Regions from separate parts of the Paenibacillus sp. FSL L8-0638 genome, predicted to be linked through region 2. Evidence: riboswitches for the same ligand, from Rfam matches in the RefSeq annotation. Region 2 holds a riboswitch; each other region holds the start of a gene.

Region 1 (5,706 bases), 1.4 Mb from region 2:
TTAGAATTAACAATATCTGATAAGTCTATTATATACTAAAATTCTCAGTTTGTCACAGGTGTTGGGATTTCAGAAATGCAATCTTGGCAAACAATTTTCCCTTTGAAGTAAATTACGTTCTCAGCATTACCGCAGAAGATACAAGCAGGCTCGTATTTTTTAAGCATGATGCGTTCGCCATCAACATAAATTTCCAACGCGTCTTTTTCCCCGATTCCCAGGGTACGGCGCAATTCGATTGGAATAACAACACGTCCGAGCTCGTCGACTTTTCTTACAATACCAGTGGATTTCATCATAATAAATCAGGCTCCTCTCGCCGTTTAAAATAATATAAGTGTCATGATTCGACAAAATTTTCTCTTTTCTGATATTTACTATACCAACGATTCCCAAAACAGTCAACCTAAAAAATGTAGTAACAGTCTGATTATGCAAAAGTATTTAGATTAAAGAGCTTTACTCATGTGCATTGCCTTATCTTATTGATGATTTATTGAATTTGTCGATTTGGAAATGTCGAAAAACTATAATTCGACATATTACGACAAAGAATGTCGAATGAGGGAAATGCTTTAGGATTTTATTGTATTTTAATCCATTATTCCGAATATTAAAGGAGCTGATATCTTGCACCAGCCACTCAGTGAAGAAAAAGTATTTAAAGACCCGGTACATAATTACATCCATGTTCAGGATACTGTGATATGGCGGTTGATCAACACGCCGGAGTTCCAACGTTTACGCCGCATACGGCAGCTAGGCACGTCGTATCTTACGTTTCATGGAGCGGAGCATAGCCGGTTTTCACACTCATTGGGCGTATATGAGATTACGAGAAGTATTATTTCTCAATTTGAACGTGGAGATTTCCCAGATTGGCCGAAGGAGGAAAGGCTGGTTGCTCTGTGTGCGGCTCTATTGCATGATGTGGGGCACGGCCCATTTTCACATTCAATTGAGGAAGCCTTTCATATGAACCATGAGGATTGGACATGCCGCATTGTACTGGGAGACACGAAGATCAACGCCGTGCTACGGCAAGTCGACGAGAAGCTTCCACAAAAGGTGGCTGCGGTTATAGCCAAAACGTATGATAAGCCGATTGTTGTTAACTTGGTGACCAGTCCGCTAGATGCCGATCGTATGGATTATTTGTTGCGGGATGCTCATTCGACAGGTGTCAACTACGGCACGATTGATTTGGATCGTATTTTACGACTGTTGCGTCCTCATAATGGGAGAATTGTTGTGAAGGAATCAGGCATGCATGCAGTAGAAGATTATTTAATGTCACGCTATCAGATGTATTGGCAAATTTATTTTCATCCTGTAACACGCAGCTCGGAGATCCTTTTACGTAAAATTTTCAAGCGAGCAAAGGAATTGTTTAAAAATGGATATGAGTTTGGTTTTCTGCTGGACCCGCTGCCGGATCTGTTGAAAGGAGAGCTTACAGTAGAGCAATATCTGATGCTCGATGAGTCATTAATTCAGACCGTATTTAGCCAGTGGAAACGAGAAAAGGACGAAATTTTAAGTGATTTGAGCAGCCGCTTTATGGACCGTAGATTGTATAAATATGTAGAGATTGAAAATATGGATACAGATACCATTGACAGTATTCGGAAAGCTTTGGAAGAGGCTGGTTTGCACCCTGAATATGATTTTGAAATTGATTTTCCGACGGATCTTCCTTATGATGTGTTTCGGCAGGGTGGCTCGACGGACAACCAGATTTTACTGCTTGGACGTCAGGGCGAGGTGAGCGAAATTTCCGAAGTTTCGGAAATTGTACGCTCCATAAGTGGTATTCACCGAGGAAAATATCATATGTATTTTCCTCAGAATAAATTGAACGCGGTAAAAGACAGGCTTCCTGCCGAAATAAGGAATTATTTTGTCAAAGAATAGACAACTATATAGAAATGTAAGTAAAAAAAGGAGATGTAGACCTTGGATTTATTCGACACTCATACTCACTTGGATGCGCCACAATTTGACGAAGATCGTGAAGAAGTTATAGCACGTGCTGTCGAATCAGGAGTAACGCGGATGATCAATATCGGATTTAATCGTGAGACCATTCCATCCACCATGAAATTGGCCGAGACGTATGATTTTATTTATGCGGCAGTTGGATGGCACCCACAGGATGCGATTACAATGCAGGAGGGCGATCTAGAATGGATTGCATCGTTATGCAGTCATAAGAAGGTCGTAGCCATAGGAGAGATCGGTCTGGATTATTATTGGGATACATCACCGAAGGATGTTCAGCATCGGGTGTTTCGAAATCAAATTGGTCTGGCTCGTGAGCTCAAAATGCCCATTGTTATTCATAACCGGGATGCCCATGAAGATATTGTTAAGATTTTGCGTGAGGAAAAAGCGAGTGAGATTGGCGGAGTCATGCACTCCTTTTCTGGGAGCTGGGAGACAGCCCAAATGGTGCTGGATATGGGATTTCACCTTTCCTTCGGTGGTCCAATAACGTTTAAAAATGCCAAGCAGCCCAAAGAGGTGCTCGCACAGGTGCCACTGGACCGTCTGCTCATTGAAACGGACGCGCCCTACCTGACGCCGCATCCGTTTCGCGGGAAGCGAAATGAGTCTGCGCATGTGAGACTGGTAGCAGAGGCTGCAGCCCAAATCAAGGGGATTACAGTGGAGGAATTAGTGTCAATAACGACCCAAAATGCCTTGGAACGATTTGACATTCAATAAAAAAGCGAAGAAATCGATCAAAATAAAGAGATAGACGAAGCTAATCATGAATTTGTTGCAGGAAACTCGAGAATATTACAATATTTTAACCGAATATTTTGAAAAATGTACTTGAAACCTGCTTTACAACATGCATGGAAACAGGATATCATCTTTTCAGTGAATTGTTGTTTGAATGTAAACATCAACAAGTCATTTCATGAACCAGTCTCGCTGAGTCCCTTTTACAGGGAACGGGGGAACCGATATGGCTTACAGTACGTCCGGCTTATGTGCAAGAAGGGAACGTCTCTTCCGCCAGCCGGCTCGACCTTAAATTCTTTTCCCAGATGGGATTGAACAGGTAGAGGAGCCGTATTTCGATTTCTTTCTGGGTCTTTGGGGTGAATGTGAAGGCGACCGCCATGAGCGGTTGACCCAAGCTAGGGCGACTCTCTACGTCCGAACCCGACAGCTAACCCCGTAAGCGTAACAAGAGAGAAGCCATCTCGTGCATGAGTTTTCCCGCATATTCACACATGCCGGAAGCCACGAAAGAGCTCTCTAGTCTCTTTCTTTGGCTTTTTTTGTTGTGAATAAAAGAAAATCTGTCATCATACTGTGGTTAAACAGGGGAGGACAGCATGCCGCGAAGACGGGTACATGGTGCAGGACAGTCGCAGTTTGGGCTTGTCTTGTAGAAAATCTGTTATAGTCACGTCAAATCTCAACTATGTCTTACTCCAGACGGCGGGCTATGTAAGGAGGACGGAGGAAATGGGCATTTTCCAAAAAGAGGAGACCCATGAGTCACGCTCATCCAGCATGTCTTACGTATTGCGTTGGAAGCAAGAGAATGTGCGCCAGGCTGCTTTGGTTGCTATTTTTCTAATCGCGCTAACGATTATGATTTCAATTCTGATGTACACGCAATCTAAAAAACAAGTCTTTTTTGTCATTGATGGCAAGGCATCTGCGGTAGAAACCCGGGAATCCAAGCTTCAAGATTTGCTGAGCGAGCATTCCATTTCACTTCAGCCGCATGATACAATTTCTATGCCGCTAAATGGAGCAGTACAGGATGGGGATCGCGTAGTCATTAAACGTGCCAATCAAGTTAAAGTATCTTCAGGCAATGAGACGAAAAAGCTGTACACAACAGAAAATACAGTAGAAGGTGCCATTCGTACCTCGGGCTATAAATTATCGTCAACGGATAAAGTTTATCCTGCGTTGGATGCCTCTGTTTCGTCTAACATGGACATAAAAATCGTCCGTGTGAAGAAACAGCAGGTCGAACAGAAAAAACAGGTGCCTTATCAGGTCATCAAAACGGCCGATCCGAGTCTTTATAAAGGCGATAATCGGGTCATTCAAAGCGGCAAATCGGGTGTGGTAGTCCAGCACGTTCAAAAGGTATATCATGATGGAAAGTTGGTATCCAAACAGCTGGTTAACAAGGAAGTTGCACAGAACCGTGTGGATAAGGTTATAGCGGTAGGAACGAAGAAAAAGCCGGTCGTTCTTGCTGCTTCCGTCGGTCCCAATGATGCGGTTAGGGCAACAACGGTTAGTTCGGGCAATGCTGTCCGTAAAGCAGGCGTCAATTTTAAATATAGCAAAGTTTTACAAAATGTCTCCATGACGGCGTATTCCTCACAGGAGCCAGGTATCGGTACACGTACTGCATCCGGCACGCGCGTGACGGAAGGCCGTACCATCGCTGTCGATCCGAGTATAATTCCAATCGGCTGGTGGGTGTATATCGAAGGGGTGGGCTTCCGCCGTGCGGAGGATACCGGTGGCGCGATTAAAGGCCACAAAATCGATGTGTATTATGAGAGTTTGAGCCGAGCCAACCAATTTGGTCGTAAGCACGGTAAAACCGTATATGTTATCGGACCGGTAAAGCCTGAAATCAACTAAAACAGGTTGTGTATGTTGAGGGCAATGCGATAGTATTAACAACATAGTTATGCCATGCTAAGAAGAGGATATCCTCTTCTTATTTTGTTTTCAAAAGCAGGGAAAGATAAATATAGCTTGCTGTGTAGCAGTGGAGGGAAATGCAAATGATCAAGGAAGTGATCGTGGTAGAGGGCCGGGATGATACGGTGGCCATTCGCCGCGCTGTTGAAGCGGATACGATAGAAACTGGCGGCTCAGCCATTAATAAAATGACGCTGCGTAAAATTGCATTGGCGCAGGAGCGGCGGGGGGTCATCATTTTAACCGATCCCGATCATGCAGGGGAGCGCATCCGTAAGATTATCGCTTCCAAGGTACCCGGCTGCAAGCAGGCCTTTATACCCGAGGCAGAAGCGACGCGCAAAGGAGATATTGGTGTGGAGAATGCCTCACCGGAAGCGATCAGACACGCTCTCGCACGGGTTCATACGACAGTAGAAGGCGCCGATCCGCTGATTGAGTGGGCGGACCTGATTGATGCTGGACTTATCACCCACCCCAATGCTGCTGCACGCCGTATGGCCTTAGGGAATGTGCTGGGTATTGGTTATTGTAACGGAAAGCAGCTACATAAACGGCTCTCTGTATTTCAGATCAGCCGCGAGGAATTTGCCGGAGCGCTGGCACAAATTGAAAGTGAAGGATTGTGATATTCGTATGACAGGGATTCAAGATATAGCAACACCGCGGCGTACGAAGGAAATTATTCAACGGCACGGTTTTTCGTTCAAAAAGAGTTTGGGACAAAATTTCCTGATTGATCAAAATATTCTCAATAAGATTGTGAATGCTGCCGGATTGGATGAGACGAAAGGCGCACTTGAGATTGGTCCTGGAATTGGCGCCTTGACCGAGAAGCTGGCGCAATCGGCCAAGGTAGTTACCGCTGTCGAGATTGACCAGCGGCTGCTGCCAATTCTCGAAGAAGTGTTGGCCCCTTATGAGCATGTGAAGGTACGTCATGGAGACGTGCTGAAGCTGGATTTACGCGAGGTGTTTGCAGCTGACTTTGCAGACGTGAGTAAAGTAAGT
Region 2 (5,706 bases):
CGAAATATCGTAAGCAAAAAATTGAGAAGGATAAAACAAAGCCGGAATGATTTTTTGGCTAAAGATCGTCTGGGTGAAAACCCGTAAACGAACTGGAGGGGTTCGCTTTACGGGTTTATTTGGTTTCTTGGTGATATGGAATGACCTGTATGTAACTGGAATGCTTGTTGGATTTAGAGTGGCGATGCCTCCTTATAATCGTTATCGTCGATGTTCAGAATTGCAGCAACTTGTTTTCTGTACCTTTGTGCTTTGCGGGTGCCGTGAATCAGATTGGACAAGCGTGAAGGCGGAATATTGTGTGTCTCACAAAATGTTTTCTGATCCAGTCGAAGTTCGACAAGCTGTTGTTTGATGGCCCACCCGAAGGAGGTGACAGGCATTTTGTTGTTCAAAAGAAATCGCCCCTTACGGATTCTTACGGAATAATTGGTGTGTTATAATAATCATCAGTAAACATGTTAGAATTAACCATCTGAAACTATGATACACTTTTATACGTGTTTTTACAATCGTAAATACGTTATTTCGTCAAATTAATTACTTAGTTAAGTGCTAGGTGGTTCTGATAATCCGTAAGGGGGCAACATTAATGCATAGTTCAGCAAGCGGTTATCTTTATGCAGGACGGTATTATTATCGCTCATATATGTAAGTTAAAATAATTATTATATTTTTGTTTACAAATAGTTGATGAGAGAGTATAATAAATCTGTTGCCTCAATACATTATAATTTGCGGTCGTGGTGGAATGGCAGACACGCTATCTTGAGGGGGTAGTGGGCGTACGCCCGTGGAGGTTCGAGTCCTCTCGACCGCATTATATGCAAGACCCAGTTAAAAAGCATCCTGACACGATTTACGTGAAGGGATGCTTTTTTTGTTAAGCATTTCTCGTTATATTCTTTAGTCACGGAAGCCACGGTTGCAACAGGTCGTTTATTAACTGTGATAATGAAGAATGTCAGTTTTGCTGCAAAAGCTTCTCTATATCTCCCGCCAGCTTATCTGGAGTGGTTTGCGGTGCATAGCGCTTAAATACGTTACCTTCTCTTGTAATTAAGAATTTAGTAAAATTCCATTTGATCGCTTTGGACCCTAATACCCCCGGAGCTGTTTGGGTCAGGTAGCGAAATAAGGGGTGTGCTTGATCGCCATTGACATCTGTCTTGGCGAACATCGGAAAGGTGACACCATAATTGATCTGGCAAAACTCGGAAATCTCCTCACTGGAACCTGGCTCTTGTTTGGCAAACTGGTTACTGGGAAATCCCAAAATTTCGAGCCCCTGTTCATGATACTGGTCATATAGCTCTTGTAGCGCTTTGTATTGGGGGGTTAATCCACATTTGCTGGCAGTGTTAACGATAAGCAGAACGTTCCCTTCAAATGTGGATAACGGAATTTGTTTCCCTTGCAGGGTTTGCGCATCATATTCATAAACGGTCATAGCATCTCTCCTCATTCAATATTCAGCAATTAAATTTTAGACAATTTAAAGAAGGGTTGCAAGCCTGGAAAAGCTGCATAAAGCCTTCAGGCGCTGTAAAATCGTATTTTGCTCAAAACAGTAAATCGCACCGCAAATGGAGCGAATTAAGGTGTTTCTTCTTATAAAAGCGGGTTCAATCGGTGTTTAGCTGGTACATATAGCGTATTTTCTTCTCTTTTTACAAAAAAGGCCAATAACGCTTTACCCTACGCCAATATTGACATGCTTGTCATTTTCAAAAAGGGATGAAAAACAGAGATTAAAGGAGCTGTGAGAAGCATAGTTGCATTGTAAGCGTTATTATTAATCTTCTATGCTCTAAAGCCCGATTTATAACCCTGCAGTTGAGCTTTACAGTCTTCCATGCGCGGGTGTATGATTCAAGACGTAATTTCAAATTAATTTGAATGAAGCAACAACGAAATGTCTATAGCGCTGAATTTTGCAGTTGCAAAAGCGGGGGAACCAATCGAGACTGTACGGCTTCGGAAGCCGTGTGTCTCATGGGGTGAATTTTCCGGTCAAGTGCCAGAAATAGGGCGACTCTCACGTCCGAATCCGACAGCTAACCTCGTAAGCGTACAGGGAGAGGCAACAAACCGCCGTGTGCAGCCATGGTTTATTTTATCATGGATATGTCAGAAGCCGGAGGAAAGCCTTTTTCCTTCGGCTTCTTTTTGTTGTCTTTTTATACCGGGAGAGGAGCTACTGATGGAAGGTCGGTTAATTATTGTCACTGCACCGAATGAAGCGGGCAGAAGTTTTGTGAAATTGCTTATTTTCAAAAAATTGGCGTTTGCAGTTCTCACGAATAGCGCCCAGGAGGAACGACAGCTCAAAAAAATGGGTGTGGAGCACATTGTCCGCATCAATACCATGCAAGCGGGAAAATGGAATTTTCCAAAAAAAGAAATTGGTAGTGTGTATTTGTTCGAGAACAGCTTGAATCTGACTTGCCGTTTCCTGCAAATATGTCGACCACTAACATCGGAATCGATCTATGTTATTACACACGGCTGTAATCCACAAGGAATTTATCGGGGATTGGGAGCGGACCATGTGATCTACACATTGAACGGAGAGGTGGGTTTTCTGCTGAACGGATAAGCACTTATGACATAGTTGTTTTATGATTTTATGATGGAATAAGAATGGCGATCTGAGGATCGATACGGAGGGTATAAACATGATGGATATATACATGCTGCTCGTCATGGCTGTGAGTTATGGAGTGATACTGCTGTTTGTACGCTGGTGTGATGCGCAGACCTCTAAAGGAGGACGAAGAGGATGATCGTTATACTCGGGCTTACGGCTATTGTGTTTATGTATTTAATCTACGCACTCCTGAACCCTGAAAAGTTCTAGTCACTTGTAGGGATAGAGCGGGCGGGAACAACAGATCTGAACATTAAAGCATCATTGGTAGCAGGTTTTCGCAAACGTGTGCACTTCATAGATGGTCTGAATCGGGTCTGTTGTTCCAAACGCAGGAGCATTTTGAAGGAGGAATAGAGGATGGAGCTGCTTCAAATTGGAATTGTGATCGTTATATTGCTGCTCTTGGTTAAGCCAATGGGTACATATATGTATCATGTATTCTCGAATGAACCGAATCGGACGGATCGGATTTTTGGCAGAACAGAAAAGCTGATTTATAAGGTAGTAGGCTTGAAGAAAGTAGAGAGCATGCGTTGGACTACGTATGTTATGAGTTTCATTGCTACGAACGCCGTGCTTGTGGCAATCAGCTACTTGCTGTTGCGTTTACAGGGAATGCTTCCCGGTAATCCGACTGGAAACAGTAATATGGAAGCATCACTAGCTTTTAATACGGTAATCAGCTTTATGACGAATACGAATCTCCAACATTATAGCGGAGAAAGCGGGCTTACGTATCTGACACAGATGGCGTTCGTCACGATGATGATGTTCACTTCGGCTGCTTCCGGTTTTTCGGTTGCTGCGGCTTTTATGAGAGGATTGACGCGGCGCGGTGAAGGGATGGGCAATTTCTTTCAAGATTTTATTAAAGCCATTATAAGGATTTTCCTGCCGCTGGCCTTTGTGCTTACGCTGGTGCTGGTGGGATTGAAGGTACCACAGACGCTACAGCCTACGGCGGATCTTACGACGCTGAGCGGAACACAACAGCAAATTTCTATGGGACCCATTGCTTCTCTGGAGTCCATCAAGCATTTGGGAACAAACGGGGGCGGTTATGCGGGAGCTAACTCTGCGCATCCTTTTGAAAATCCAAGTCCTTGGACGAACGTGCTGGAAATTTTGGCAATGTGGGTAATGCCGGCTTCGTTGCCGTATACCTTTGGATTGTTTGCCCGTAATCGTAAGCAGGGCTGGATTATTTTTAGCTCCATGATGGTATTGTTTCTTATTTTTCTATCCATTACGTATGTGTCTGAGAAGACAGGTAATCCGTTAATCCAGACACTGGGTGTGGATGCTTCTCAGGGAAGCATGGAAGGGAAAGAGGTTCGTTTTGGCATCGGACAATCGGCCTTATTCACTGCGGTCACGACAGCGGCAACGACAGGTTCGGTCAATAATATGCATGATACACTAACCCCACTGGGTGGTATGGCTGCTTTGGGAGAAATGATGCTAAACGTCATTTTTGGCGGCAAGGGTGTCGGGCTGATGAATATGCTGATGTATGCGATTTTGGGTGTGTTTATATGCGGACTGATGGTCGGGAGAACTCCGGAATTTATGGGAAGGAAAATTGAAGGCAAGGAAATGAAGCTGATCGCCATTGCCATTTTGGTACATCCGTTTCTCATTCTCGCCCCAACTGCGCTTGCGTTTATGAGTCATTGGGGATATGATGCGGTCACTAACCCTGGCTATCACGGGTTGACTCAGGTGCTCTATGAATATGCGTCATCTGCTGCGAATAATGGTTCGGGGTTTGAAGGTCTTTCAGATAACAACGTATTCTGGAATGTTACAACGGGGATGGTTATGTTCTTCGGACGATATGTATCTATGATTGCATTGTTGGCTGTGGCGGCTTCGTTGAATGCCAAAGCACCGACTCCGGTGACGACGGGGACACTGCGCACGGACAACAAGTTATTTGGAGCCATTCTGATCGGAGTCGTGCTGCTGATTGGTGCGTTGACCTTTTTACCTGTCATCGTATTGGGACCTGTTGCTGAATTTTTGACTATGTGAAGAAGAAAATGAGAATGGATGAACGGGGTGTTTGACCATGAAGGAACAACGCAAACACATGCTGGACAGAAGCATCTTGAAGCATGCGATCAAGGATAGCTTTATAAAATTAAATCCGATGATGATGATGAAAAATCCTGTCATGTTCGTCGTGGAGATCGGTACATTGGTCGTGCTGCTAATGTTACTGTTTCCCGGTTATTTTGGAACTGACAAGGAAATGGGCTTTAACCTGGCCGTGTTTGTTATTCTGTTGTTTACGTTGCTTTTTGCCAATTTTGCCGAAGCGCTCGCGGAGGGGCGGGGTAAGGCACAAGCTGCCTCTTTAAAAAAATCCAAGCAGGATACGCAAGCTAACAAGCTTGTCGGAAATGACATTCAGGTGGTTAGCTCAACCGAGTTGCGTAAGGGGGACGTAGTTATTGTCTCCCAGGGCGAAATGATTCCAAGCGATGGTGAGGTCATTGAAGGTTTGGCTTCGGTGGATGAATCTGCAATTACGGGAGAATCGGCTCCGGTCATCAAGGAATCGGGTGGTGATTTTTGCTCGGTAACCGGCGGAACGCGAGTGGTTAGTGACCGGATTAAGGTGCGGATTACGACAGAGCCGGGCGAGACATTTATTGATAAAATGATTTCGCTCGTGGAAGGCGCTCAGCGGCAAAAAACGCCGAATGAGATTGCGCTGAACACTTTGCTGATTAGCTTGACGATTATTTTTCTAATTGTGGTGGTTACGCTAGCGCCGATTGCCCGTCATTTTAACATTGATTTGCCTGTTCCTGTGCTGATTTCGTTGCTAGTCTGTCTGATTCCAACCACGATTGGAGGACTGTTGTCAGCCATCGGGATTGCCGGTATGGACCGGGTCACCCAGTTTAATGTACTAGCCATGTCAGGCAAGGCGGTAGAAGCTTCTGGGGATATCAACACGATGATTCTGGATAAAACAGGTACAATCACCTTCGGGAACCGGATGGCGAGTGAATTCGTGCCTGTAGAGGGCGTGGAGAAGGCAG
Region 3 (5,706 bases), 1.3 Mb from region 2:
AGCTGACGTCAGTCCCTTTAATTTGAGGTCCGTCTTATGGAATTATCAACGGGGCCGTGGTAATATGTACACCAATATATCGTAGTTTTGGCCGTGTTTAAGCGGTCGAAAGGCTTCCGTATAAACGGGGAGGAGTTCGTAACATGCCTTTTACACAAGAAGAGATTGAGGTACATCTGGAGAAACTGGAGGGCTGGGAACTGGAGGAAGGACGTTGGATCGTCCGGAAATACAATTTTTCCAGTTTTATGAAAGGGATTGCATTCGTGGATGAAGTTGCCGCTATATCTGAAGCATTCAATCATCATCCATTTATTACGATTGATTACAAGACCGTGACTCTGCGTTTGACCTCTTGGGACGACGGCGGTATTATGGCCGTGGATATCAAGGAAGCCCAGCAATATAATGAAGCTTTTGAAAAAATGCGCAGCAGTCATTGAGTTTGTAATGATCTGTCGTATGATGATAAAAGCGCCTTCGCTATACAACATCGTGGTTGTATGCCGAAGGCGCTTTTATCATAGTACCCGGGTTGGGTGCTCGGGACGATATACCATACAATAAAACGGTTTTTTGCCATCGGGGGTCTGTCGTTCATAGGTATCTGTAAGCTCAAATCCAGCCGCCTTGTAGGCCCGGATAGCGCGCTCATTCCAAGTGAGCACTTCTAGATCAATTTCATTCTTCGGGTTGCGTCGTTGGGCTTCCTCTGCAATGGCACGGACAAAATCAGAGCCTTTGCCATGTCCGCATCTGTCAGGATGCATTCCAAGGCCTAGCCGGGTCACACCGATCATAGGAAAATATTGAGCAAATCCCATCAGCTTGTTCTCTTCATCCAGTACGGCAACATATTGCTCTTGGCGAAGCGTGGGATTTCCAAATTCGACCTCAAGCGCCTTCATTTGTTCCCAGGGGAGCCAACCGTATATGTTATAAGGTGGATCATAGCGCCACTCACAGATTGCAGCCGCTTGATGCTCGTCCATCGGTACGATCCGATAGTTGGATATTGAGGCCGGCATGTGTTCCATCCTCCTTTTACAGGTACTTCAATCATTAACAACAGATTGTAGACAAGTTGCAGGGGAATGGCAAGCGTGTTTATTTCCTACCTAAGTCGGGTATACATTCAATAAGAAGGAATTACTGCTCATATGCTCCCCCAGCGGTGACGGTAAAACCGACGATGTTCGCTAAAATTGAAACCTTTTGAGGTGTCAGTTCGTCAGTAAAGATAATCATTGCTGATGTTGTGGACATAAAAAGCCGCAATTCGATTCCGGCAGAATCAAATTGCGGCTAGAGTTAGCTTGCTGTGCGTTAGTTATTCTACGTTGTCGTCATCAGGAATATCTGAAGCTACAGAATGGTAAGCGTCTGTGCTCATAATTCTTTTTGCACCGACATAGCGGTTAGCGTAATAATTTTCGTTCAGTGAGCTAACTACTACACCACGTGAAGTCGAGGAGTGGGCAAATTTCCCTTCACCTACGAAGATACCTACATGGGAAATGCCTCTTCCTGTGGTGTTGAAGAACACCAGGTCTCCAGGTCTCATTTCATCGCGGGATACGGAAGATCCCATTTTGAATTGTGATCCAGATTGATGCGGAAGTTTAATTCCCAGTTTGTTGAATACATACATTGTGAAGCCGGAGCAATCGAATCCCTCGAGTGTAGTGCCTCCGCTTCTGTAGTTCGTTCCTTTGGCATCTTGGATGACCTGGTCCATCTTGGAGTCTGCAAATGCACTGCCGCCACCGAATGTAAAAGATGTAAAGGCAATGGCAAGACTCATAGCTGCGATCGTTAGCTTCTTCTTCAAAAAAAATATACCCCTTCCAATGCCTGCGAGGTTAGCTTAAGGATTCGGTAGAAGGTTCCCCTATGACCACTCTGTTGCGAGATCAATTCACCCAAACTGGTTCCCCCGCTTCCTAGGTGCCAGGAATTAGGCTTAACTTAAGATGTGCACCTTGGAGAGCAGTATTCACAATAACGATATTTTTGAGATAAAGGTTACAATAAAGATTACAAAGTTGTTACTATCAGTTCACTGCGATTATTGTAACAAAGTCGGCTGGCTTTGGCAAATGTTTCATTGCAAAAAGTTACAAAAAAAATCTGCTCCTAATGTCCCAGGAACAGATCTTGTTAACAGTATTCAGTTATGTGCCGTTTGCGCGGTTATGCATAAAGTTTTTTCGACAGACGGAAATGAAGTGATTAACATAAAGGAAGGGCTTAGCTTCTACTGGAGATATCGTTATGCCATAGTCTGTACTGCGAACTGATATGCCACAGCCTGGCCAGACTAGTAACAAAATGATACGATTGTTGGAGAATGAGCGCCAGCATGCCAGTCCAAATCATCGCCACGGTGCCAAATAGACCGAAGACCAGCAGCACACAAGCACCGAGCAAAAGGGATATACCGACAGCTGGGAGGAGCTGGCGAAAGAAGGCGAGCAGGGACGATAGTATGGCGTGACCACCGACAGTACCCAGTTGCATATACAGGATGCACTGCCGAATGAACCATCCGTAAGCCATCCACCCCATGGCATAGGGCAACAAGTGCAGCAGGTAAGAGGGAGATTGAAGCGTACCTGCTACAATAGGGTAGAGTCTCGGTACTATCCAAAAGGCGGGAAGCAGCAGCAGTCCCAACTCAATGGTGTAATACAACAGCGACGACATGCCATGGCGTTTCATACCCTTGAAAAAGGACAGGCTTTGCGGTTCAGTCGCATCGGTATGCAGACTTTGATATATTCCGGCTCTAATGAAGGGAGTGATCAGTATGCGTAGTACAGTCGCCCCTAGTAGTATCCACAAATACACATGTACTTCCCGGCTGTCCATCAGAGCAATCTGGCTCTCCATCCAAAACAAGGTCTGTCCCAGCTCGTTTTGACCCTGATCAGGATAACGGAGTAGTAGCGGGATAACGGCAGATTGTACCAGCCGATAGAGAAATACCCCCCACAGTAATCGATACAAAAATAAAATGATAACGATATAAAATCGTATGCGCACCAGCGCCCAGCCCTCTTTTATAACAGTCCGCATCTATAGACACCTCACCATGACAGACTTCCAAGCAGTGTCTCCAACAGCTTGGTTACACTTATACTCCAACGGGTTTGTTGCTTTTCGTCCAATTCGGCTTTTAGGGTATTGTTAATATGCTTGTTCTCCAGTGCAATGGTATATAGGGGATCAAGGGTTACATAGGAAACGGGAGAAGTACTTTTGATCCGAAAAGTTGTGCTTTTGCCCGCACCGTCCCAAGCCTTGAATTTCGTGGTTCCATCCTTGAAGGTAAATTGGACAGGGATCTTGGGATAATCCGCCCCTTTTTTGCTGACCGTCACGACTGCTTCATATCCATTCTCCAGCTTGTGGTTTGTGATGTGATCCACTGAAAAGTCCGCCATCTGGCCGTCATATACATACTGTTCAAAATAGTGGCTCCATGAGCGTCCGGTGACTCTCTCCACGATACGTTGAAAATCCTGTGAGGACGGATGCTTAAATCGGTACGTCTGGACGTAGGTCCGCATAATGCGATCCATTTTTTTCATACCCACCTGACGTTCAATGCCCCGTAGTACCAGCTTGCCTCGAGAGTAGGCATTTTGCGCGTACTCAGCAGCCGAGCCGTACTTCCATGACTCACGGTTTAGCGGCTGTGGGGAGGATACCTGTCCCGATTGTAATGGCAAGTTGGGGGTGAGCCCATATTCTTGCTCCATAAGTCGCTCCTCTGCATAGGAGGTGAAGCCTTCATCCAGCCACGGCTCCTCAAATTCATTATTGGCTACCATTCCATAGAAATATTGATGTCCAATCTCATGAACTAATGTCCGTTCCAGACTATAGCCAGGATTGAGATTACCCGCAGCAGCGGCCGTGATGAGTGTCGGATACTCCATGCCGCCAGCTCCATTGCCTGATTTGGGTGGAACCACGATGGACAGGGTGGAATATGGATAAGGCCCGTACCATTTGCTGTAGTACAAAAGAGCGGCCTTCGCTGCGCTCATATAGCGTCCTTTGAGCTCCTTGTGCGATGGGTCAAGGTAGAGCTTGATTTTGACACCAGGGACTTCAGCAGAAGAAAAGGGTTCTTCTACGGCTACAAAGTTGGGTGAAGCGGACCAGGCAAAATCGTGTACATCGTCGGCATAAAATTGATATATTTTTTGGCCGTTCTGTCGGACGGCACCACGGGTGGGAAATCCGGTCGCTGCTACGATATGAGTTTCAGGCACCCGAATCCGTACGCTGTAAATTCCAAAATCGGCATAAAACTCGGAGTTACCATGATACTGGTGGAGGTTCCAGCCCTCCTCGGCGCGTCCACGCTGCCCTGCAGTCTCGTAGACACTGAGCTTCGGGAACCACTGTCCTGCCATTACAAAATCATCTGTCCCACCCATACGAGCAAAGATAGCAGGCAGTTTTACCTCAAACTTCATATATAATGTGATTTCTTCGCCACCTCGTACCGGCTTGGGTAGACGCACCTTCATGAGCGAACGGTCGCCTGCGTTACCGTCATCTGGCTGCACATATTGGATGCGATGCATGAGGGATAAACCGTCTTCTGTTTTTAGTTCAGTCAGCGTCATAGAGCCAAAGCCGTCTTTGGGCATGGTGTCTCCGCGCAGCTTTCCACCGGATTCCTTCATAAAGGTGGTTTCCATGGAAGAGAAGGCGTTCGGGTATAGATGAAGATACAGATCATTCACGGTTTTCTTGCCCGGATGTTTCCAGGTCAGTGTCTCAGTGCCTCGCAAAACCTGTCCCTTTTCCAGAGATACATCAATGTGGTACTCTACCACCCGTTTGCTGAGGATTTCTGTAGCGGGTTGTGGAGGGTTCTTGGGCAGGTCAGGCAGGATGTTTGCCCCTAGAGGCTTGCCCACATTTGGGGCAAGCGCAGACTCAGACAGGGAGCCGTATAGTGGTTGGCCTATGGACTGCGGGTCGGATTGCGATTGGGGCTGCCAGGCAAACCATAACGTCCCTGCGAGGAGACCGAGGGCTAGTGTAGACAATAAAACGATTTTAGTGCGTGCTGGGGTCATACAATGGATACCTCCCGTTGACAAGCATCTACAGCATGTATATGTTTGCTTTCAGGAGATTATTAGTTAAAATATTTATAGTGTAGAATGAGTGTGAAGACGGAAAATGGAGGTCTAGTGACGCATGAGTGAAAATCAGCCGGACGGCAAAAAACAGATTGCACTGAACATTGTCAGTGGCAAGAGTAAACATAAGGGTTTCGGCGCAGGCTCAATTGACCTGAACAGCATGTCACCGGTCATCATTGACCGAGGAGAGGCGAAAATTGATATCGGTGCCATGCATGCCAAAAGTAAAGTAGAACGTGGTATCAAGTTCTCTACGAATAAAGAGGACGTACCGAACGGACGCCAGGTATGGCTCGTATGGGTAGCTGTGGACCGTACAGCCGAAGGACGTATGTACGGCGGTGCCACCGCCTGCGAGATGCTGATTGACGACGAAGCCAAACGCGGCTGGAAAATCCTCGCCGATCACGTCAATCGTATGGATTACGCGCTCAAGCGTCGTTTCATGCTGGAGGATCTCGGCAGCGAAGATAAGGCAGCGCTCAAAAGCCTGCTCATTTCGCATAACGAGGAATGGTGGGACGCTTCGCCTGAG
Region 4 (5,706 bases), 1.7 Mb from region 2:
GCGAGTCAGCGGGTTCAGTTCTTGACGTGTAGCGGCCCTTACATAAAATTGGGCTGAGGCGTAATCAGGAATAATATTGGCTGCTTGCCCACCCTGATTAATGATCCCATGGATACGCACTGTACTTTTTACTTGTTGACGGAACGCATTGATGCCATTGAACGTTTGAATCACAGCGTCCAGCGCGTTAATGCCTTCGTGCGGGCTGGCAGCCGCGTGAGCGGATTGACCAAAAAATTCGAATTGTACAGCATCAATCGCCAGCGATTTGCCTGATTTTTCGTAACGATCATAAGGATGCGTCATAAGTGCTATGTCGCAATCATCAAACAAACCGGCAGCGGCCATAGGGACCTTAGCACCACGAGTTTCTTCGGCAGGTGTGCCGTATACCCGTACTTCTCCACCAGTTTCGTCGATGATCGACTTGAGGCCAACGGCAGCACCGGTACTCATCATGCATATCAGATGGTGCCCACAGGCGTGTCCTAAACCTTTCAGAGCGTCATATTCTGCCAGAAAAGCGACAATCGGTCCGGATTTTTCAGCTTTGTAAGTTGCAATAAAGGCTGTTTCTATGCCCAAAACGGGTGCCTGGACCTCAAAACCGTGAAAAATGAGTTCTTCTTTTAAACGGGCAGCGGCCAGAAATTCCTCGTTTCCAAGTTCAGGATTTGCCCCAATATATAACGAAATGTCCTTAAAGCGTGGGGCATGCTGCTCAATTGTCTTTTGAATGGTCTGTTTAAAATCCATGCTGAAAACTCCTTTATATAAGCTGTAATGTAGGTACTGCGCTAGGTATGCTGAAATTGTACTATAACATTCATTGCATAATCATGCATATTCATTTATAATGACACAATCTTATTTATTATAAAGAATTTAAGGAGAGAAAAAAAGATTGAAAAAGGCATATCGTTTTACCGCCCTGGTTTTGACGGCGGTTATCTTGCTGTTGACGGGTCTTCCCATGCTCAATGCATACGGAACGGAAGCAAAGCCACAGAAAAAACTTGTAGTGGGCATGAGTGCCGACTTTCCGCCGTATGAGTTTCATAAAGTTATTAACGGTAAGGATACTATTGTTGGATTCGATGTGGAAATCGCGAAGGAAATCGCCAAAGATTTGGGTGCGGAGATGGTCCCTGAGGACATGAGTTTTGACTCTTTGCTACCTGCTCTGCAAAGTGGTCGCGTAGACTTGGTACTGTCCGGTATGACACCGACGGATGAGCGTAGAAAAAGCATTGATTTTTCAGATGTATATTATCGCTCCAAGCAAGTCATTATGGTACGCCCAGAGGATAAAGACAAATATCCTACGATGGCTGCTTTGAAAGGCGAGAAGATTGGCGCGCAAAAGGGAAGTATTCAGGAAGAAATTGCTCAAAAAGTACCCAATGCCTCTGTAACCTCACTGGACAAAATATCCGATCTGGTACTCCAGCTGCGGACCCAGCGTATCAACGCTGTTGTGATCGAAGATACGGTTGCTAAAGGGTACACGTTAGATGGCACCGTAACACTTGCCAAAGCGGTACCTGAGGATGCCGGAGCAGAAACTGCTGTAGGTATACGTAAGGGGAACGCAGAATTGCTTGCCTCTGTAAATAAAACGTTGGCTCGCCTGAAAGCGGACGGGTCGATTGAAAAGTTTTCTACAGAAGCGAGTGCACTCTCGGCAGATCGACAGGTTTCTTCTAATAACATCGTAGATATTTTTTGGAAATACCGCAGTCTTTACGCTACGGGTATTGGTTACACTCTGTTGCTGTCTGCACTCGGAGTACTGTTTGGATTTATCATTGGTCTGATCGTATCCTTGCTGCGGATGAGTGGTATACGCATCATTGAGTGGTTAGGTACCACATATGTGGAGATCCTGCGTGGCACACCTATGCTGGTGCAGCTCATGATCATTCACTACGGGATTGCTTTGACGCTGGGTGTCAATTTTACTCCACTCCAGTCCGGTATAATCACATTGTCTCTGAATAGCTCGGCATATCTGGCTGAAATTTTCCGTGCAGGTATCCAGGCAGTAGACCGTGGACAGATGGAGGCTGCACGCTCATTGGGTATGGGACGAGGCAAAGCTATGCGTCACGTCATTTTGCCGCAAGCGTTTAAATCTATTTTGCCTGCTATCGGTAATGAGTTTATTACAATTATTAAAGAATCCTCCATTATTTCGACTATTGGTATGGTGGATATTATGTATCAAGCCCAGGTCATTAAGAATATTACCTATGAAGGATTAAGTCCGTTCATAATCACAGCCGCTATTTATTTTGTAATGACATTCAGCTTGTCTAAGCTGCTTGGTTTATGGGAAAGGAAGTTGAGAGCCAGTGATCACCGTTAAACAATTGCGTAAATCGTTCGGCAAGAATGAGATTTTAAAAGGCATTGATATAGATATCGCCAAAGGAGAAGTTGTCGTTATCATCGGTCCCAGCGGTTCGGGGAAGAGTACGTTTTTGCGTTGTATGAATCTGTTAGAACAGCCGACGGATGGGGAGATTTTATTTGAGGGCGAGCCGATTACAGCTCGTGGTCATAATATTAATGTAACCCGGGAAAAAATGGGGATGGTGTTCCAGCATTTTAATCTGTTCCCACACAAAACAGTGTTGCAGAACCTGACGCTTGCACCGACGCAGGTTAGAAAACAGTCAGGTAAGGAAGCGGAAAAAATTGCATTAGAACTCCTGCGTACCGTGGGGCTCGAGGATAAGAAGAATACCTATCCGAACCAGCTATCCGGTGGTCAGAAGCAACGTATTGCGATTGCGCGTGCTTTGGCCATGCAGCCGCACGTAATGCTGTTCGATGAGCCGACTTCTGCATTGGACCCTGAAATGGTTGGAGAGGTTCTGGATGTAATGAAGAAGCTCGCCGAAGGCGGTATGACAATGGTAATTGTAACGCATGAAATGGGCTTTGCCCGCGAGGTAGGCGATCGAATTATCTTTATGGATAACGGTCAAATTGTGGAGCAGGGTGCACCAGACCAGGTATTTGGCACTCCAAGCCATGATCGCACTCGTGATTTTCTTGCCAAAGTATTGTAAGAAAGTGTTGATCTAATCATAAAAGAGCTCTCCGTTGACGGAGGGCTCTTCTTTTTTTGTCACCATTTCCCCATACTTTCGTAACAAATATCGATTTCTTGATGACAAAATTGTAACGAGTGTAGTATGATGTTCAGGGTTCCCAACATTTTCATGCGGATAAGGTTACAAAATTGTGATATTATGCAGTAAGCCAAAACTTACCGGGACAGCATGCGGTTAGACAAGTGCTGAAATGCTGGCCCAAACTATGGGAAGTGCGGGGGACGTAACAACGGCAGCCATTCCGATACGTCATAAGACGATGAGGAATATGCCTAGGGGTGAATTGCACATGCATAGGGCTTCTCCTGAGTCCGAATCCGACAGCTAACTTCGCAGGCATAACAGAGGAGGTACATATTTTGAAACATTTAAAACATATTGGTAAAACGATGAAAATTGCGGTGCTTGCCGCAGCTATTGCAGGGCTGGCACAGACAGCTGGAATAGCGGATGCTGCCTCGCTTCACACTGCCAAAGAGGGCGATACCTTCTTTTTGCTTGCTCAACGTTATGGAGTATCGGTAGACGAGCTAACAAAGGCCAACCCAAACATTGCCTCCAACAATATATATGCAGGTCTGCAAATTAAGGTGCCTGGCGAAAAAAGTGTAAAGGCAGCTTCGGAATCGAAGCCGCAGCTTCTTACGGAGAAAGCAGCAGCGAATGAGGCGCCAACGATTGAAGCTTGGGGTAAAACATTCAACTATAGCAAAATAGTTGACGTTAAGGCTTCAGCGTATTCTGCCGCAGCCGATGAGAATGGTAAATGGGGCGCAGTGGACTACTACGGCAATCCGCTTAAACTAGGTACAATTGCGGTAGATCCTAACGTCATTCCGATGGGCACGAAAGTACTGGTTACAGGCTACTCCCATCCAGGTTTGCCGGATCATTCTTTTGTAGCTGTCGCTCGCGATCAGGGCAGCGCCATTACAGGAAAGCGGATTGATATCTTTATTCCAGGCAACAAATCATTTGTGAACGACTTTGGATTTCAAAATGTGAAGCTGTACGTTATTGATAAATAGCATTGTACGTATATACAGTTTAATTAAACATAATATATATTATGTAAACATAACGCCTATATCCGTATATATCTAGGTCGGACTCTTATCAGGTCCTATCCGTAAAAAGGCTGTCTTGACGAGCAGAATACTTCTGCTGGTAAGACAGCCTTTTTACGTTGCTTTAGCTTGGACCTCAATTATAAACATACTGTTATTTTCGTTCCGATGTGTGGAGTAGCCGGGGGACTGTCACAAATTTGTAGCCCTTAGCTTTTAGAGAGTGAATTAGACCCGGCAAAGCTTGGACAGTGCCTTGCAAGTTGGAACTTTGACCTCCACCAGCGTGCATTAAAATAATAGAGCCAGGCCCTGTAGCTGGAATCACATTTCGCTGAATTTGTGTTTTACTTAGTCCCTTCCAGTCGAGAGAGTCTACATTCCAGTTGACAATCATGTAGCCATGACGACGTGCCCACTTTATTTGAGGCTCTGTAATTTCACCGTAGGGTGGACGAATCAACTTGGGGCGAAAACCTGCGCTGGCTTGTAAAATACGTTCTGTTTTTGTAATCTGGTTGCGAAAGCGTTCTGGTGTAGCCTTCCTAAAATCCGGATGAGTATAGGAATGGTTTCCTATAGCATGGCCTTCACGGATAATACGACGTATAATCCCCGGATGCTTTTCCGCACGGTGACCGACGATGAAAAAGGTGGCTTTGATGCCGTTGGCGTGTAATACGTCCAAAACCTGCGGCGTATACCTAGAATCGGGCACATCATCAAAGGTTAAGGCAATTTGGCGGGTGTGTGGGCCGCACATTTTAAAAATGTCCGCATGTTTTTTACGCAACATTGCTAATGTAGGAGTAGCTCGATCTGTACTCAGATGTACAGAAGAAGCAACAGCTGCTTCTTTGGGATGGGGCGTTCCGATATTGGGAGGCGCATCCGCGTGAACGGGTAAACTTGAAAATGCTAGTAACAGTGCCAAGCATGGCAACACTCCCCTGTACGGCATATGTATCCCCCCTTTTCGTGCAGTGGTACCTAGTGGTGCTCTCGACTATTATGTACCTGTCCTATTAAAAATATGCTGGTTACAAAGTTAGGCTCATAAACGTCTGGAAAGAAGTTCGCGATGAAATGATTATCAATGAAGATGATGGAGCTAAACGTACATATTCTCTTAAACATGACCGAAAACAAGAGCATTTTCGCAAGTTTTAGACTTACAACGGATTCGGTATCCCGTGACAGCTGGTGTATAATGGGGTTGCAATTCATAATTATACAGACATGGAATTGAAGGAAGGAAGGATAAAAGTGACCGACTTGTTTACTCCTTATCAATTAAAGGGGCTTTCTTTAAAAAATCGGATTGTTATGCCCCCGATGTGCCAATTCAGTGTGGAGGCCGAGGATGGAAATCCGACGGATTGGCATCATGTCCATTATGTGAGCCGAGCAGTAGGAGGTACTGGACTTATTATTGTGGAAATGACAGCGGTTCATCCTGATGGACGTATTACGGATCGTGATTTAGGTATTTGGAGTGACGAACATATTCCTGCATA

The links. Region 2 has a riboswitch for cyclic di-AMP ahead of MKY35_RS06530 (hypothetical protein). Riboswitches for the same ligand answer to the same signal wherever they lie in the genome.
Region 1: another riboswitch for cyclic di-AMP. It lies ahead of MKY35_RS00140 (G5 domain-containing protein); the one in region 2 lies ahead of MKY35_RS06530 (hypothetical protein).
Region 3: another riboswitch for cyclic di-AMP. It lies ahead of MKY35_RS00540 (C40 family peptidase); the one in region 2 lies ahead of MKY35_RS06530 (hypothetical protein).
Region 4: another riboswitch for cyclic di-AMP. It lies ahead of MKY35_RS13525 (3D domain-containing protein); the one in region 2 lies ahead of MKY35_RS06530 (hypothetical protein).

Annotation. Positions count from the first base shown of each region.
Region 1 is NZ_CP151960.1:26,945-32,650, forward strand. Features, by position in the region: gene MKY35_RS00125 (AbrB/MazE/SpoVT family DNA-binding domain-containing protein) at 45-299, opposite strand; gene MKY35_RS00130 (HD domain-containing protein) at 631-1,914, shown strand; gene MKY35_RS00135 (TatD family hydrolase) at 1,957-2,727, shown strand; cyclic di-AMP (ydaO/yuaA leader) riboswitch at 2,929-3,212, shown strand; gene MKY35_RS00140 (G5 domain-containing protein) at 3,484-4,632, shown strand; gene rnmV (ribonuclease M5) at 4,779-5,324, shown strand; gene rsmA (16S rRNA (adenine(1518)-N(6)/adenine(1519)-N(6))-dimethyltransferase RsmA) at 5,332-5,706, shown strand, end outside.
Region 2 is NZ_CP151960.1:1,443,149-1,448,854, forward strand. Features, by position in the region: gene MKY35_RS06510 (helix-turn-helix transcriptional regulator) at 1-50, shown strand, start outside; gene MKY35_RS06515 (XRE family transcriptional regulator) at 174-395, opposite strand; tRNA gene MKY35_RS06520 (tRNA-Leu) at 738-820, shown strand; gene MKY35_RS06525 (glutathione peroxidase) at 965-1,450, opposite strand; cyclic di-AMP (ydaO/yuaA leader) riboswitch at 1,916-2,088, shown strand; gene MKY35_RS06530 (hypothetical protein) at 2,204-2,599, shown strand; gene kdpA (potassium-transporting ATPase subunit KdpA) at 3,011-4,687, shown strand; gene kdpB (potassium-transporting ATPase subunit KdpB) at 4,725-5,706, shown strand, end outside.
Region 3 is NZ_CP151960.1:135,419-141,124, forward strand. Features, by position in the region: gene MKY35_RS00525 (hypothetical protein) at 1-26, shown strand, start outside; gene MKY35_RS00530 (4a-hydroxytetrahydrobiopterin dehydratase) at 144-443, shown strand; gene MKY35_RS00535 (GNAT family N-acetyltransferase) at 522-1,028, opposite strand; gene MKY35_RS00540 (C40 family peptidase) at 1,331-1,831, opposite strand; cyclic di-AMP (ydaO/yuaA leader) riboswitch at 1,837-1,974, opposite strand; gene MKY35_RS00545 (hypothetical protein) at 2,251-3,078, opposite strand; gene MKY35_RS00550 (M1 family metallopeptidase) at 3,090-5,102, opposite strand; gene MKY35_RS00555 (YwhD family protein) at 5,227-5,706, shown strand, end outside.
Region 4 is NZ_CP151960.1:3,114,036-3,119,741, reverse strand. Features, by position in the region: gene MKY35_RS13540 (M20 family metallopeptidase) at 1-756, opposite strand, end outside; gene MKY35_RS13535 (ABC transporter substrate-binding protein/permease) at 905-2,368, shown strand; gene MKY35_RS13530 (amino acid ABC transporter ATP-binding protein) at 2,355-3,077, shown strand; cyclic di-AMP (ydaO/yuaA leader) riboswitch at 3,308-3,476, shown strand; gene MKY35_RS13525 (3D domain-containing protein) at 3,482-4,150, shown strand; gene MKY35_RS13520 (polysaccharide deacetylase family protein) at 4,344-5,150, opposite strand; gene MKY35_RS13515 (NADH:flavin oxidoreductase/NADH oxidase) at 5,456-5,706, shown strand, end outside.